4 regions of the Ketobacter alkanivorans genome follow, and region 4 is predicted to be linked to each of the others. Evidence: predicted binding sites of a transcription regulator. Region 4 holds the regulator's gene; each other region holds the start of a gene.
The links. Region 4 encodes sigma-54, which starts transcription at its own class of promoters, with help from an activator protein. Its sites were predicted from a motif close to ANTGGCATNNANNTTGCTNT; they were not measured.

Region 1 (4,315 bases), 900 kb from region 4:
GTGCTGGGTGCGTTCCCTCTGCCGGTGGAAGTGATTCCCATGGCCCGCAGCCACGTGGCCCGCGAAATCGTAAAACTGGGGGGTGATCCAGTGTATCGCGAAGGCTTCGTGACCGATAACGGCAACATCATTCTGGACATCCACAATATGCAGATCGCCCAACCGGTAAAACTGGAGCACGCGCTGAATAATATTGTGGGCGTAGTAACCAATGGACTGTTTGCGGCCCGTTCTGCGGATGTGTTGTTACTGGGCACCGAAAACGGGGTGGAGACCATCGAGAAGTAACTGCTCGAAATCTACTTTGCCCACTTCTGCCGCAGTGATTCGGGCCCAACATCCTCAACGCTGTAGCCTTCCGGGTGGGTGGCATACTGCTGGAATGTCATGATCTGTGGATTCTTATGCTTGGGTAACAAACGTAATAGCCGGGCACGGACACGCAACACTGCCTCTACCCGACGGCGAGCAGCAGCGCTGGGAATGGGATAACCCATGGCCTGCAGCAAGGGTTCATCCATCAACGCATACACCATGGGCTGCGCCGATTTCCATAAGGGTTTTGGCAGATAGAAACTCAACAACAGATCCCGGGTGGCATTCCCAACCCGCCGCCCTGCATCGGTATTGGCAAAGGTTTGTTGTTCGTAATCAAGGCTGAAGCGCTCGAACGCTTCGTAGGTTTCCGGGATGTTCTGAATGCGCATGCGCTCGCCCACTTGCCGCCAAAAATAGAACAGCGCCAGGCGTTCATTGGGATACAGATCACGCCAACCGAAACGCGCCATCCAGCGAATCGGCTCAAACACAAAAGTAGACAATGTATACAGGAAGTCATCGTTACTGATGTCGTATTGCCCATGCATACGGTTCATGCGTTTGATGAAGGCCTGACCACGCTCAGAATCGTAACCGTTGATCATGATCTCATTGATGATAATGGACGTATCATCGTAACGACGCAGGGTGTCGTTGGAAAATTCTCCGGTCTTGTCCAGCAGCACAGCAATAGAGGGCACGGCAAACGTTCGGAACAACGCCAATTCCAACGCACGCGTCATATCCCAGGGAAACTCCAAATAGGAGGTAAGAAATACAATACGCTCGCAATCGGCTTTTGGATCAAGGCGTTCAATTTCTTTCTGTACATTCATTCGCTTTTTCATAATTCCCCCTACTACGGTGTACTGTTGAAATGCCGTGAAAGGCTACCATAGCACCCCCCTCCTGAGGATTGCCTAGACAATCACTTCGACTGGCTGAAACGCTCATTTGTTATGAGCTTTAAAGTCAGCACCGCGAATTATGCCGTGTGGCAAATTCTGTGCTATTACTGAATTGTCTATTTTTTAATCAATGGGCGTACTTGTGACGACGGTGTAAACACCGCGCATACCTACTGCTGAGCCGACATTTCTTACTGCATCGGTTTATAACTATATCAGGGAGCATACTAGATGAATCGGAAGACCCATTATCTTCAATACGTTGTTTTAATCATTGCATCCATATTCACCAGCGGTGCCTACGCTGACCACTTCTCCTTACTACCGGAAAAACCACTTATCCTTATCGGTGCCTCCTTTGCCAATGGGAACACGCCGTTGCAACAGGATTTGCAAGGGCCGCTGCAGGGTATTTCGGTCGGTGCCGGAGGCTACGTTGACCTGGGCATGGCGCTGACACGCTTCGGCGCAAAGGTACGCAATGAAGGCCAAGCGGGGGCCACCACCTTCAGCCGAATCACCTGCAACCCGGTCTGCGGCGAAGCCACATGGGACAGTTACGCCACTCAGCTTCAGCGTGGATTACGACGGGTCACGCTCTTCGATGTCAACGGGCCAGCTGGGTATAATGCTGATTATGTTATCGTCAGCCTGGGCAATGACTGTCTCCATTCCGATGCCTTTGGAATGGATCAGGCACTGACAAGCCCATGTTCTCTGGCTGAACAAAATGCTGTCATTGATCGCCTGATAGCTGTTGGTCAGGAAGTTCTGAATCTGGGTATGACGCCAGTGTTCACCAAGTATCCTGGCGCACGCCATCTTGACCTGGCATTGTTCTCTCAACTTTCCGGGCTCACCTGGGTGATGACCGATGCACAATATGATGCCTTCGGTGAACTCTATGCCTCCCGAGTTCGTCAGGAACTGCCTGAGGCCCTGTTAGTCAACGCCTGGAAACACTTCACTCACCAAGGCGATGGCTTGCATCCCGACGAAGCCACCGCAATGCAAGCAGCGTATCGCTTACTGCAAGTCATTGCCCACGATCAACGGCGAGATTAATACCGCTCCCACAAACCATTAGGCCGTCGTGCATACCCTCAAGGTATGCACGTGCGGGCCCATCATTTCAGATTATATTTGGTGCAAAATGTCTTCATCTGCACCTTTCCATGAACATAGCGCTTTGAAAATCAGTATATTTTATGGCCACACCCCTGTTTCCGGCCTGTAAAACCACAATGGCATAAATACTGCTTTCAAACTCGCGCCCAGCATATGATTTCGCATTTCTATTACACGCCTTAATTGAGGTTTCAATTATGCTCCGTCTCGCATTGCTCGTGCTCACTGCCTTGCCGTTGGACGCCTTCGCGGCGGACGGGGGTGACCCCGTCAATACCGTATGGTTGGTCATCGCCGCAGCGTTGGTATTTTTTATGCAAACCGGCTTTGCCCTGCTGGAAAGCGGCATGTCCCGCAGCAAGAACGCCGTGAACGTGGTGATGAAAAACTACATGGATGTGTGCTTGGGCAGCATGGTGTTCTGGGCCGTGGGTTTCGGCATCATGTTTGGTGTGAACGACACCGGCTTTTTCGGAACCAGCCACTGGCTGCCCAAATTTGAAGATGAATGGTCGTACACCTTCTTGCTGTTTCAGATCATGTTTGCCGCCACTGCCACCACCATCGCCAGTGGAGCCATGGCGGAGCGAACCCGCTACTCCGGCTATCTGGTGGGGGCAATCATCATCACCGCCCTGATCTACCCCGTGTTTGGCAGCTGGGTGTGGGGTGGCTTCTTTGGCGGTAAAGGCTGGCTGGCAGAACTGGGCTTTGTGGATTTCGCAGGCTCTACGGTGGTGCACTCGGTCGGTGCATGGTGCGCCTTGGCCGGTATTCTGGTGGTTGGCCCACGCCTGGGTCGCTTTGATCCTGCCAGCGGGGTGGCCAGAGCCATCCCCGGCCATAATCTGAATAACGTCGCTCTGGGTGGGTTTATCCTGTGGCTGGGCTGGTTCGGTTTCAACGCCGGCAGCACCCTGCAGGCCGACAGCAGCCTGGGCAAGATCGCCCTTAACACTCATCTGGCCGCCTGCTCCGGTGCGGTGGGCATTTTCCTCTGCCAAAGCCTGCTGCGCAAACCAGTACTGCTCACCCATACCATCAACGGCAGTCTGGGCGGGCTGGTAGCCATCACCGCTGGCTGTGCCACCATGTCCCCTACCTTTGCTGTGGTGACTGGTCTGATTGCGGGCATGATCGTCATGGTGGGCAGTTACCTGCTGGAACTGCTGCAACTGGATGACGCGGTGGGCGCCATCCCTGTGCATGGGTTTGCTGGCATCTGGGGCACCCTCGCCGCCGGCCTGTTCATGGAAGGCGATCTGTTTAATCTGCAGCAGGTCGGGGTGCAGGCGGTAGGCTGTATCGTGGCCTTCCTCTGGGCCTTCCCCACCGCCCTGCTCACTTACTGGTTACTGGAAAAGCTGATTGGCCTGCGGGCATCCAACTTGGATCAGCAACGGGGCCTGGACTACAGTGAACACGCGGAGCGCGGTTATCCTGAATTCGATCGTCTGCCTTTGCACAAACCGCTGGCGAACTAGGAGCCAACCATGACCCAATCCACTCAGGATCAACAGCAGGTTCTGCAACGGCGCGCCATTTACACCGTTTTGCAAGAATGGCTCAATGAGGACAAGCTGCTGGAGGCACTGCTGGTGTTCGAGGAACATCATCAGGGTAAACCCTCCATCGCCATGCACGACTACCTCACCCGCATCGGCCATCTGTTTGAACAAAAGATGGATACCAAGCTGATTCGCCGCCGACTCATGGAAGTGCTGGTACGCCGCTCCAATGATCTGGCACCGGATCCGCTGCCCTTGCTGCAGAAAGCGCGCGCCAACGCCGGTATCGATCTATTCGATGTGCAACCCAATCAAAACCAATTAGCCCTGCACGGCCTGATATCAGAGCTGATGCGCAATATTCCAATTGCACAGCGCAAACAGTTGCACGAACGGTTGGCACGCCAGTTAAAACAGCGCTTTGTGAACGGCAGTTACGATCGCCTGGCCCAA
Region 2 (4,315 bases), 270 kb from region 4:
CTTCTCTTCATCGCGAGCAGGGCGAATTTGGCCGCGCTCTTTGACAAATACAACGTTGCTGTCTTTTTCATCCGAGTTGACGAAGTGGCGGAAACGCTTCATCTTCTGTGGATCTTCGATAGTGGCTTTCCACTCGCACTGATAGGTTTCAACCAAGTGCTGCATTTGCGCTTCCAGTTCTGCGCCTATGCCCAGGGAATCGTTGATCACCACATCTTGCAGATACTTTAAGCCGCCTTCCAGGTTGTCCATCCATACGGATGTGCGTTGCAGGCGTTCAGCGGTTTTGATGTAGAACATCAAGAAGCGATCGATGTACTTCACCAGGGTTGCATCGTCCAGATCCGAGGCAAACAGATCCGCATGGCGAGGCTTCATGCCGCCGTTGCCGCACAGATACAGGTTCCAGCCTTTCTCTGTTGCGATAACACCGATGTCCTTACTCTGTGCTTCGGCGCATTCGCGGGTGCAGCCTGACACCGCCAGCTTGAATTTATGCGGTGCACGAACGCCGCGATAGCGCTGCTCAACCTGAATGGCCATGCCTACGCTGTCCTGCACGCCATAGCGGCACCAGGTGGAGCCAACACAACTTTTGACGGTACGCATTGCTTTGCCGTAGGCGTGGCCACTTTCGAAGCCCGCGTCGATCAGTTCTTTCCAGATCAGCGGCAGTTCGTGGGCCTGCGCACCAAACAGGTCAATACGTTGCCCGCCGGTGATTTTGGTGTACAAACCATATTTCTTGCCTACTTCACCAATGGCGATCAGGCCTTCCGGTGTGATCTCACCACCGGGCACTCGTGGTACGACAGAATAGGTGCCGTCTTTCTGCATGTTGGCCATGAAGTAATCGTTGGTATCCTGCAGCCCGGCCAAGGCCGGTTCGATAACATGGTCATTCCAGCAGGAGGCGAGAATCGAGGCGGTGGTGGGCTTGCAGATGTCGCAGCCTTTGCCTGTGCCATGCTTGGCGATGAGTTCTTCGAAGGAGCGAATGCCTTCCACGCGCACTAAGTGATACATTTCCTGGCGTGAATATGGAAAGTGTTCGCATAAATCCTTTTTCACCTCAATGCCCAGTTTTTCCAGCTCGGCATTCATGACCTGACCCACCAGAGCAGTACATCCACCACAACTGGTGGCGGCTTTAGTGGCGGATTTCAGTTCGCCCAAATCGGTGATGCCGTTCTGTACGGCGCAGCAGATGTCGCCTTTGCTCACGTTGTTGCAGGAGCAGATTTGTGCGCTGTCAGGCAGTTTATCCACGCCCATGGCGGGAGCAGCAGCTCCGTCGCGTTGAGGCAGAATCAGGGAATCAGGGAACTCCGGCAGTTCAATGTTATTCAACATCATCTGCAACAGGGTGCCATAGTTTTCGGCTTCACCAACCAACACAGCACCCAGTAGGTATTTGCCGTCTTCACTGGTTACTATTTTTTTGTAGACTTTGTTGTGTTCGTCGGTGAAAGAATAGCTTTGAGCACCTTTGGTCATGCCGTGAGCGTCACCGATGCTGGCTACGTCTACGCCCATGAGCTTCAGCTTGGTGCTCATGTCGGCACCGACGAATTCAGAATTAAAGTCACCAGAAATCGCGTCAGCGGCCACTTGGGACATTTGATAGCCCGGCGCTACCAGGCCAAAGATGCGGTTGTTCCATAAAGCACACTCGCCAATGGCGAAGATGTCTTCGTCTGAGGTTTGGCAGAAATTATTGACCGATATACCGCCACGCTCACCCATGGCCAGCTCTGCTTGTCGTGCCAGTTCGTCTTGTGGACGGATACCGGCAGAAAACAGAATCAGATCTGTATCCAGATGGCTGCCATCAGCAAAGTTCATGCGCAGGGTGGTTTCGTCACCGTCGACGATTTCCTGGGTGTTCTTGCCGGTGTGTACTTGCACGCCGAGCTCTTCAATCATGCTGCGCAGCATGCTGCCGCCGCCTTCATCAATCTGCACCGCCATCAAGCGGGGCGCAAATTCAACCACGTGGGTTTCCAATCCGAGATCTTTCAACGCTTTGGCTGCTTCCAGACCGAGCAGACCGCCCCCGACGACCACACCAACGCGACTTTTGGCTGCGGTGGCTTGTATGGCTTCCAGGTCTTCAATGGTTCGATAAACCAAACATTCGGGGCGATCTTTGCCTGGAATAGGTGGAACAAACGGATAGGATCCCGTGGCTAGCACGAGCTTGTCATAAGAGATGATGTCGCCTTTGGCTGACTTCACTTCTTTGTTCTTGCGGTCAATGGCAACGGCTTTGTCACCCAGACGAATATCGATCTGGTTGTCACCGAAGAAGCCGTCTTCTACCAGGGACAGGTCTTCTGCAGTCTTGCCAGAGAAGTATTCTGAAAGATGTACGCGATCGTACGCCGCGCGAGGCTCTTCACAGAATGTAGTGATATGGAAATCGGCTGCTTGCTCTTTAGCTGCAAACTGCTCCAGAAATTTTTGGCCTACCATGCCGTTACCGATAACGACTAATTTTTGCTTGCTCACGATTGGACTCCACTCTATCTAACAACTCACCGTCGGGGCGATACTCCCGACCTGGCCCGATAGTAATTACTCTCGAATCCTATAAAGCAGCTAGTGTGCCAAAGTGATAAATTTATCGATTAATAGTGAAATTGAGGTGTGCAGAGGGCAAAAACAGCTCCAATTGGCAAAAATGCATTATCGTGGTTCGGTGTGCACCATGCATGGCACAATAACGGTGCTTAATGGGTTGTTGGTGCTTTGATAAAAAGCGCACATATGATGCGCACGGTTGGCGTGAGTGGGTTAATGTGGTGCGAAAATTTCAGCTCATAAATAGAGTGGATAAACGTGGGGAAGGGGAGGTTCAAAAATGAAGTTAGGTTGGCTGACGGATTCTCTATTATGCCTGTTATCGGTTCGCGTTTGAGGCCGGAGCGCCCCTATAGCGCCCCTGCATAGTTGCGGTGCATCGTCAGGGGCTGTTAGCGGCAATCAGTGTTTTGATTTCCGAAACGCAGGAGCCGCAGTTGGTGCCGGCTTTTAGGTGTTTACCCACTTCACTGGCGTCAGTCAGTTTGTGCTGCCGGATGGCTTTCAGAATGGTGTTTTCCCCTACGCCAAAGCACGCGCAGATGGTGCGACCACAATCCTCAACACCGGCTGGGCTTTTGCCCGACAGCAGTGCTTTCCGCTCCAGCGTGCCTAGGGTGCTGCTGGTGAACAGGCTGGCGAGCCAGTTACGATCTGCGCTGCTGACGGAGCGGCTTGAACCGGGGCCAATGTAGAGGCAAGTTTTCAGGCCTGCCTCATCCAGCCAGGCGCAACGCAGGCTTTGCTGTTGTGCGTCATGGTATCGAATAGTGGGTTCTTGCTGCGCATGGGCAAGGGTGGCCATCATTTCTTGTGTGGTGTCCAGGGGGTTGTCGCCCGCCAGTTCATAACGATAAAACGCCTGCCCTTTTATCTTTGCGGCGTATTGGCAATCAGGCAGGGGCAGGTTCTCCCTGGAGAGCATGACTGCACTCCATTGGGGGTGCCAGGGTTCGATTCGGCAGGGGGTGTGTTTGGATTCAGGTTGGCCGGATATGGGGTCAACCGCGGGGTTGACCAGCTCACCGATGCGGGCTCCACGGGCCCACTGGTTATTCCAATGCATGGGTACGAATAATTCGCCGCAACGCACGCTGTCGGTGACGTTTATTTTAAGAATGGCTGTGCCCCAGGGTGACTGGATGCGGGCCAGCTGGCCGTTGATTAATAAAAGCCGAGCGGCATCGTTGGGGTGAACTTCGACGAACGGCTCCGGTTTATGGGCGTTCAGTGGGGGAGCCAGTGCGGTGCGGGTCATGGTGTGCCATTGATCCCGAATTCGGCCACTGTTCAGTGCCATGGGCCATTCAGGGGTAACCGGATGGCTCACGCCCTGGCAGCGTACGGCGGTAAAACGTGCTTTGCCGTTATCGGTGCTGAATCTGCCATCCCCGTATAGGCGAGGCGTACCTTGACCCGCGCGGATAGGCCATTGTTGAGGTTGCAGGTCGTCATAGGCCTGATCTGTCAGGTCGGCTAGCTCCCCTAAATCAAACAAGCGCGGGCTGTTACGATTCTGGTGGCTCAGTTTTGCATGTTCTCGAAATACATCGGCGGCGCGCTTATAGGGGAAGTGCTCGCCAAAGCCCATGGCGTGAGCCACATCGGTAAGGATGCGCCAGTCCTGGCGTGCTTCACCGGCCGGGTCCACGCTGCCACGTTGGCGTGACAGGCGGCGCTCGGAGTTGGTGACGGTGCCGTCTTTCTCTCCCCAGCCGGTGGCAGGTAGCAG
Region 3 (4,315 bases), 610 kb from region 4:
GCGTCACCACCAGACGGGTAGGGTTTTCGTGATCCGACTCATCCCGCAGATCGCTTACCATGGGCAGCTTTTTCTTGTTCATCTGATCGGCGATCTGTTCCAGCACTTTACTGCCGGACACTTGATGGGGTAGCGCAGTGATGATGATGTCACCGTCTTCCATCAGATACCGAGCGCGCATACGCAAAGACCCGCGCCCGGTCACGTACATCTTGATGATGTCGTTGCGAGGCGTAATGATTTCGGCATTGGTGGGAAAGTCAGGGCCCTGCACGATGTCGCACAGATCATCCACCGAACAACCGGGATCTTCCAGCAGCTTGATGCAGGCGTTGCCCACCTCCCGCAGGTTATGGGGGGGGATGTCAGTGGACATGCCCACCGCAATACCCATCGCACCGTTCAACAGCACATTGGGTAGACGTGCAGGCAGCACAACAGGTTCATCCAGAGACCCATCAAAATTAGGCTGCCACTCCACTGTGCCCTGCCCCAGCTCCGCCAACAGCACTTCAGCGTAAGGGGCCATACGGGATTCGGTGTAACGCATGGCAGCGAAGGATTTGGGATCATCGGGGGACCCCCAGTTACCCTGCCCGTCCACCAATGGATAGCGATAGGAGAAAGGTTGTGCCATCAGCACCATGGCTTCGTAACAGGCACTGTCACCGTGAGGATGATATTTACCCAGCACGTCACCCACCGTACGAGCGGATTTTTTGTGCTTGGAGCTGGCCTTTAACCCCAGCTCGGACATAGCGTAGATAATGCGACGCTGTACCGGTTTAAGCCCATCCCCCAGACTGGGCAGCGCCCGATCCAGAATGACGTACATGGAGTAATCGAGGTAGGCGCGTTCGGTGTATTCTTTTAGGGGAAGGCGTTCAACACCTTCAAAATCCATAGGCTGAGTCATAATGTTCTGTTTTTCATCGCTCGTGTGCGGATTTGGATCTGACAGATTGCCTTCATTCTAATAGAAGAGACTGAAAAAACCAGAATTGATTCAGTGGCTTAATCTGCCAGATCGGCATAACCAAAGCGACATTGTAAGCTCAGTGGACAGTTCCATGATTTACAACCCGATCACTCAGCCACCGTAGCCTGGGTCTGATCATCGAGGCACACCGGCTTTTCGTATTTCGGGCAGGCCATACGGGTACAGGCGGCCATTTCCGCCCCTGGAGCGCGACTACAGGTATTACAGCCATCAAAGAAATGGGTGCAGGAATCGGGAATCATCGTGCGCCAACTATCATAGTTGTAATCCACCGCAGTGGGCGCAGGCTCGGTTGTAACACAGGCAACCAGGGTGGATAACGCGGCGGCAATCAGAAGCTGTTTCAAGGGTTTCATGGTAGCGATCCTTGCGTTGAGACTTTCATGTTGAGGCTTTGGCATTGACCTGAGAGCTACCTTGCCACAAAGCCACGCCAAAGAGCCACCGGAATTTCGCTTACTGCTGGGCCCCGATCTTGCGTCGCACCAGCACCAAACCGATCAGGCCCAGCACGATCAAACCCACTGATCCGGGCTCTGGCACAGCAACTCCGCGCGCCATGACCTGGATACCCTCACCACTGTAAAATCGTTTGTGGCCACTGGCAGCCACAGCACAGGCATAACCGCCACCACACGTGCGCCACAGTGGCCCGGGGCCTACCGCCAACAGTGAATTGCCGTCGAATGCCAGCAGACCTTCTATATGCCGGGAGAGCCCATCCCCCAGTAGCCCGCCGTTCAGGTCATAGACCAGCCCGAACAGGTCATCCAAACCAAAAACAAAGGAAGCCAAACCGCCTTGACCATTGAAGCTCAACGCGAAGCCGCTGATCTCACCGGAAAAAGAAGATAGCTGACCATTTCCATCCAGATCCTCACCGACAAAATGCCCGTGCAGGAAAGCCCCGCCGGTATAGCCACCCTGATAAAAATCATAGCCAACCGGCATGGCAGAAGCGGATACGGCAACCAGCGATGCAATGATAATGGCAGTGGCCAAACGTAATTTCATGATCCTTTCCCCAGTAGAATGTGTTGATCTACTTGGGATAAGGCAATCGCAATGCCATCCACAGAGCGCTGTAACAAGTATCCAAAAGAAATGGGAATTTTACCGATAATCGCGCACATCGACGGTCAGTTTACGATTACGAAAAAAAGTGACATGACACTATGGGCCAGCATCATGTCATTTTTTGTGGACATCCCGATACATCAACATAGCCACCAAGCGCTCTTCTCTGGCTGCGGTAAACCCGCATTGCCCACTCCACTCCTTAGGGTTTTCGTAGGTGCCAAACAACATGTCCCACCATACGATATCACCGTAGTTATTCTTGTGACGCCCGGCCTGATGATGAATACGATGCATCTCAGGCCGCTGGAAAACAAACCCTATCCAATGCGGCGTTTTGATATTTGTGTGGTAGAAAAATTCCCCCAAGGCCGTACAGGCCGTGTAAACCAATCCAGCCTCAACAGACAAGCCAAGCACGCTGTACACCAGAACACTGCCGATCAGAGAATTTACGACCATTTCTCCGGGGTGTTTGTAGAACGAGGTGATTACCTCAAGTCGGCGGGGACTGTGATGAATCTGATGGAACGCCAGCCACAGGATATCGTACTCATGCCGCCAGCGATGCCACCAGTAAAATACAAACGTCGCGATAAAATACGCTAACAATCCACCAGCCCAATTGGGCATATAGTCGGACCAATGCATAACAGAAGCAGAAGATAGCCAATGCTCCCAACTAATTCCTGCTAGCAGCACCACCCCAAGCTGCACCGCATTAATCAGAAGCACACGCAGCGGCCAAGTCTTAACTTGTGGTAACCTCCAACCGGGCATGCTGCGTTCAACAACAAAACAAAAACAGAATACCGCCAGAATTTTCAATAGCATCACCAACCCTCCCTGTAGATGAGAACTTCGAACTGCGCACGCTGCAACGTTGCGCGGCCCGTCATGCCGCCCGCTGCTTTCGAAGCCGCTCCAGCACGGCGCTGGCATCTTGCTCGCCGGAGGTAATGCCTACCTGTTTGAGGCGATCATTCAGGTGCTCGCCATTCAGCTCGGCGTTTATCTCACGCATGGCTTCATCCATTTCGGTAGCCCGGGTTTGCTGATGCTTAATGCTGTTAAGTGACGATGCCATTTCCTCCATAGACGCAGACAAACCATTGGAATATCCCTGCAAACTGCCCAAGGCTTTCTGTGCACTACGGTTGGCCTTCGCCAACGTTAATTCACGCTGATACTTCTGAATACCGTTGGCGGCTACTCTAAGCTGGCGCTTTAAGTGCGTCTCCTGCTTTTCCAGACAGATGACTTGCTTACGCTGCTGTTGAAGCAGGTGCTCATCTTCAGCAATGACCCCAGCCAACTCCAATGCCAGTTCTTCTGCCTGTTTATCCAAGGCTTCGCCTGCCTGACGCTCCTTGTTGCTGATGTTTTCCTCCAACGCCTGATTGTGGCGCTGCAACTGCTTTTTCTCCGCCATGACAGTCGCCAACTGCAACTTCGCATGCTGGATGGCTTTTTCTGCATCACGGATCTCTTGTTCAAAAATACGAATGTTGTTGGCGTCCACCAAATGATGCAGTGGTTCTTCGGCAGAGGCACGAAACAGGGTGTTCAATTTTGTCCATAAGCTCATGGCAGTTACTCCGCGTATTCTTTGATCAGTTGTTTGGTTTTGGCATCGGATATTTTGTTGATCAGACGCTGATTTTCGTGTTCATCGCGCATGGTTTTCGACAAGGTAATACTGGTACTCACCAGAAACAGCGCGCACAGCCCCATATAGCCTTTAACCAGAAAATCAGTAGGGATAAACAGAATGCCGGCAGCAGTCGCAGCCAGCGCGACGGCAAAAGATGCCTTTACAAAGAACAGCCAGCCTTTGGAGTTGTCGTTAATGGTATCGATCATGTGCGTTTTCTCCATTGATGAAAGCAACACGATCAGTTTGGCGGGGTGTATCGGTATGAGCAACCTGACTGGTAGAAGTCTTAGCTAGGCAGCCCAAAGGTATCAAATTTCGATACCTTTGGGCTGTATACAGATATGAACGAAGGCTGCAAGGGTGGCTTAGCTTTCCAGAAAATCCTGTTTCACCCAGCCTTCCTGCTCCACTCGAACCTTGGCCCAACCATTCTCCTGTTTAAGAATGGTGACTCGCGTGCCATTGGGCAGGGGGTCACGAATCGCCTTGGCGTTTAAAGATGGCAGCTCGCGAATATTGAGTTTTGAAGCACTGACCCGAGCCTGCTTGGTGGCCGCAGGCGCCAGGTTTAAATCAGGGGC
Region 4 (4,315 bases):
GCAAAGCGGGGCAGCCAGGTTTCTAGAAATGTGGTGAGGTCGTGCACCATCTCGGTTACCGGTTGATGGCCTTGCAAAAATTCCTGCACGCCTTGATCAAGGCCGCTTTGGCTGCGCAGCTGGCTGATCCAGTGTGGGTTGGGCAGGCAGCGCACATCGAATACCAGGTCGGCATCGGTGGGAATGCCATTTTTGAAACCGAATGACTGGAACAGTATGGCCATGCCATCCTGGTTTTCGGCCACTCGCATTTTGATTTGGTCGCGCAGTTCGTGCAGGGTGAGGTTGCTGGTGTCGATGATCAGGCTGGCGCTTGATGCTACCGGGTTCAGCATTTCCCGTTCGCGCACAATGGCTTCTTTGAGGGTGTTGGTGTCGTTACTGATGGGGTGGCGGCGACGGGTTTCGCTGAAGCGTTTTATCAGTGCTTCATCTCCGGCGTCCAGGTAGATAACCTGACTGTCGATGCCGTCTGCGGTTAGCTCTCGCAATACGTTGGGGAGTTTTTCCAGCTGGGTTACGCTGTTGCGGGCGTCTATGCCAATGGCAACTTCTTCGATGCGGGGGGCAGTGCGCGTTGCCAGCTCGCTCATCAGATCCCGCAACAATGTGACGGGGAGGTTGTCAACGCAGTAGTAGCCGATGTCCTCAAGCACGTGTAATGCAGTGGTTTTTCCTGATCCGGAGCGACCGCTGATTACGACCAGCTTCATGGCATATTACCTTTATACGGGAGTGACGAGGGCATCGTAGATGCTATCGGATGAATGTGCATTGCGCAGTGTGTTGCGGCGTGTTTCATCGTTAAACATGGCGGCGATTTTGGCGAGAACATTAAGATGTTCTTCATGCGCATCTTGCGGCACCAATAACACAAACAGCATGTCCACGGGTTCGTGATCAATGGAGTCGAAATCCACGCCACTTTCGAGTTTGATGAAGGCACCTATAACGTTGTTGCAATGCTGTGCACGGCAATGGGGGATGGCGATGCCTTTGCCCAGGCCTGTGCTGCCAAGCTTTTCCCTTGATATAAGACTGTCGAACAATTCGTTGGGGTCCAGTTCGGGGTACTGCTGGGCAATAAGCCCAGCAGCGGTTTCCAGAACTTTCTTTTTGCTGCCGCCAGGTACGTCTTCAAAAACCCGTTGCGGACTGATGATTTCAGCAAGTTCCATCGTTATCAATTAACCTTATTACAACCTTTGGAGTTAATCGCCTTGTTTACCAGCTCTTGGATTTTTCTTTGTGCTTCAGCACTTGGCGATCAAGTTTGTCGGTCATCATGTCGATGGCCGCATACATGTCTTCGGATTCGGCGTTGGCAAACAGGTCAGCGCCTTTTACATGAATTTTTGCTTCGGCTTTTTGTCGGTTCTTTTCGACACTCAGGATGGCTTGGATGCTGGTGATGTCGTCGGTATGGCGTTCGAGTTTTTGCATTTTATCGGCAACGTAGTCTTTCAGTGCGTCCGTAACGTCTACGTGATGTCCGCTGATATTGATTTGCATAGGCCACTCCTTAATCGTGGTTTGTTTTACTGCAACCCATTGGCTGGCGCGTTTGGGTTTGGTATAGCATCGGCCAGAAGGGCACCGATGATGTTCAACTCTGTATTCTATGACCAGAGGTCAAACCAATCGTTTCCTTTCATTGGAAGGGGGAATCATCATAGCCTCGCGGTATTTGGCGATCGTGCGCCGGGCAACCTTGATGTCCTGTTCCTCCAGTATGTTGGCAATTTTACTGTCGCTCAACGGTTTTTTTGGATTTTCTGCTGCAACCAGCTTCTTGATAATGGCGCGAATGGCGGTGGATGAACATTCGCCCCCCGAGGCAGTGCTGACGTGGCTGGAGAAGAAGTATTTCAGCTCAAATATGCCGCGGGGCGTATGCATGAATTTCTGTGTGGTTACTCGGGAGATGGTGGATTCGTGCATGCCTACGGCTTCGGCAATGTCGTGTAAAACCAATGGCTTCATGGACTCTTCGCCCTCTTCCAGAAAGCCGATCTGATATTCGACGATCTTGGTGGCTACTTTCAGCAGGGTTTCGTTACGGCTTTGTAAACTTTTGATAAACCAGCGGGCTTCCTGCAGGTTGTTTTTGAGGAAGGTGTTGTCGCTGCTGTTGTCGGCCCGCTGTATCAGGGAGGCGTAGCCACTGTTTACTCGCAGGCGGGGGGTGGCCTCCGGGTTCAGTTCTACTCGCCAGCGGCCTTTGTCTTTGCTGACAATGACATCGGGGATGACGTATTGGGTGTCATCGGATTCAATGCTGCTGCCTGGGTAGGGGTTCAGGGCCTGGATCAGCTCGATGGCGGCTTTTAAACGGGTTTCTGATAGCTTGCCCTTGCGCATGATGGTGGCAAAGTCGCGAGAGCCGAGGGCATCCAGAAACATTTCCACGACCAAAATAGCGTCTTCTCGGGTTGGGTCGCCTTTTGGCTCCTGTTTGAGCTGGATCAGCAGGCATTCCCGCAGGTCTCGGGCGGCCACACCGGGGGGATCAAATTGTTGAATGCGGTGCAGTACGGCCAGCACTTCTTCCAGTGAGATGGCGCTGCCGTCGTCGCCTTCTTCGGGTTCCAGTTGGATGCCCATGGCTTCCAGTTCGGCCTGCTGCAGGCGTACCAGGTCTGCCACTACGTCCTGCTGGGCGAGTACGCCGTCGCGGATGTCCTCTACGGATTGGGTGAGATAGCCTTTGGCATTGACGCCTTCAATGATGGCCATGGCGATCATGCGGTCCATGTCGGACATGTTGGTCAGGTTCAGCTGCCACATCAAGGAGTCATAGATTGATTCCGGGGCGCTGTTACGGCTGTCATAGTCGAAGTCATCGTCGTCGAAGCTGGTGCTGCCACCGGAACCTGCGGTGCCGTCGTATAAGGTATCCCAGTCGCTGTCCACGGGCAGCTCGCCGGGCATTTCTTTGCCTTCCAGGTCGACGGGGGCATCTTCGTTGGTGGTTGAGCTGGCTTCACTGCTGTCGCTGGACTGGGAAAAGTCCACGACAGGTTCTTTTTCGTTGGTGGTTTCGGTGCTTTTGTCGCTGGTATTTTGTTCGCTTGTGTCGCCGCTGTCGTTATCCGATCCTGACTCATCCACATCAAGTAGGGGGTTGGACTCCAGTGCTTCCTGAATTTCGGTTTGCAGATCCAGCGTGGAGAGCTGTAGCAAGCGTATGGCCTGCTGCAGCTGGGGCGTCATAGTAAGGTGTTGACCAATTTTGAGCTGTAAGGTTGGTTTCATTGATACCTAATTCAACTTCTTCAACGACCAGTTTTAGTGGGGTGTCACGGCCTTGTTGACGTTTTAGGCAGCCAATTATTGGCCTGTTTTCAACAGCTTAGTTGGGCCGTATTTCAACTGCGATGCTTTAATTGTAAGAGCAGTCAGCCCGCAAAGCAATTTACATGCCTGAAATTACTTAGAACTTTTACATATGAAATTGGTTGCCCAGATAAACCTCGCGTACTTTCTGGTTTTGCAGGATGAGTGAGGGCTCACCTTCGGCGATAATATGGCCCTCACTGACGATAAAGGCTTTCTCGCAAATGTCGAGGGTGTCCCGCACGTTGTGGTCGGTGATCAGTACGCCCAAGCCGCGATCCCGCAGATGGCTGATAATCTGTTTAATATCCGCAACGGAAATGGGGTCGACCCCGGCGAAGGGCTCATCCAGCAGGATGAAGGCGGGGTCGGTGGCCAGTGCCCGTGCGATTTCTACCCGGCGGCGCTCACCACCGGACAGGGCCATACCCTGGGATTCGGCAATGTGGCCAATGTGGAACTCCGCCAGCAGTTCGTCCAGTTTGGCCTGGCGCTGCTTTTTGTTCAGGTCTTTGCGTGTTTCCAGAATCGCCATGATGTTCTCTTTTACCTTGAGGCGGCGAAAGATGGAGGCTTCCTGGGGCAAGTAGCCGATGCCTTTGGCGGCGCGCCCGTGCATGGGCAGGTGGGTGATTTCGGTATCGTCTATCACGATGCGGCCTTTGTCTTGGGGGACTATGCCGATGATCATGTAGAAACAGGTGGTCTTACCGGCACCGTTAGGGCCCAGTAGCCCGACGATCTGGCCACTTTCGATGGTGATGGAGACATCTTCCACCACGGCGCGACCTTTGTAGCTTTTGGCTAGATTGGATGCTGTCAGGCGGCTCATGATGCAGGTATGGCCTTTTCTGTTGGGGCGGGAGCAGGCGCTGTTTGCGGTGCAGGCTCTGCCGCCGATGGCAGAATCATTTCCACTCGGCCTTTTATGTCGCCGGGCTGGTGATCCTGGGTCTGTCCCAGTGCTTGCAAGCGCTGG

Region 1: the regulator sigma-54 is predicted to act here: its motif matches at 2,470-2,489, upstream of Kalk_RS13440 (ammonium transporter).
Region 2: the regulator sigma-54 is predicted to act here: its motif matches at 2,595-2,614, upstream of nirB (nitrite reductase large subunit NirB).
Region 3: the regulator sigma-54 is predicted to act here: its motif matches at 2,054-2,073, upstream of Kalk_RS14625 (PEP-CTERM sorting domain-containing protein).

What each region holds. Positions count from the first base shown of each region.
Region 1 covers NZ_CP022684.1:3,127,864-3,132,178, reverse strand. The annotation lists gene rpiA (ribose-5-phosphate isomerase RpiA) at 1-288, shown strand, start outside; gene Kalk_RS13450 (oxygenase MpaB family protein) at 300-1,166, opposite strand; gene Kalk_RS13445 (SGNH/GDSL hydrolase family protein) at 1,458-2,291, shown strand; gene Kalk_RS13440 (ammonium transporter) at 2,552-3,838, shown strand; gene Kalk_RS13435 (hypothetical protein) at 3,848-4,315, shown strand, end outside.
Region 2 covers NZ_CP022684.1:3,752,685-3,756,999, forward strand. The annotation lists gene nirB (nitrite reductase large subunit NirB) at 1-2,511, opposite strand, end outside; gene Kalk_RS15970 (nitrate reductase) at 2,966-4,315, opposite strand, start outside.
Region 3 covers NZ_CP022684.1:3,413,568-3,417,882, reverse strand. The annotation lists gene parC (DNA topoisomerase IV subunit A) at 1-916, opposite strand, end outside; gene Kalk_RS14630 (hypothetical protein) at 1,087-1,356, opposite strand; gene Kalk_RS14625 (PEP-CTERM sorting domain-containing protein) at 1,457-2,014, opposite strand; gene Kalk_RS14620 (sterol desaturase family protein) at 2,192-2,911, opposite strand; gene Kalk_RS14615 (PspA/IM30 family protein) at 2,973-3,665, opposite strand; gene Kalk_RS14610 (YiaA/YiaB family inner membrane protein) at 3,671-3,940, opposite strand; gene Kalk_RS14605 (N-acetylmuramoyl-L-alanine amidase) at 4,100-4,315, opposite strand, start outside.
Region 4 covers NZ_CP022684.1:4,025,716-4,030,030, forward strand. The annotation lists gene rapZ (RNase adapter RapZ) at 1-713, opposite strand, end outside; gene ptsN (PTS IIA-like nitrogen regulatory protein PtsN) at 726-1,178, opposite strand; gene hpf (ribosome hibernation-promoting factor, HPF/YfiA family) at 1,225-1,512, opposite strand; gene Kalk_RS17215 (RNA polymerase factor sigma-54) at 1,633-3,255, opposite strand; gene lptB (LPS export ABC transporter ATP-binding protein) at 3,443-4,168, opposite strand; gene lptA (lipopolysaccharide transport periplasmic protein LptA) at 4,165-4,315, opposite strand, start outside.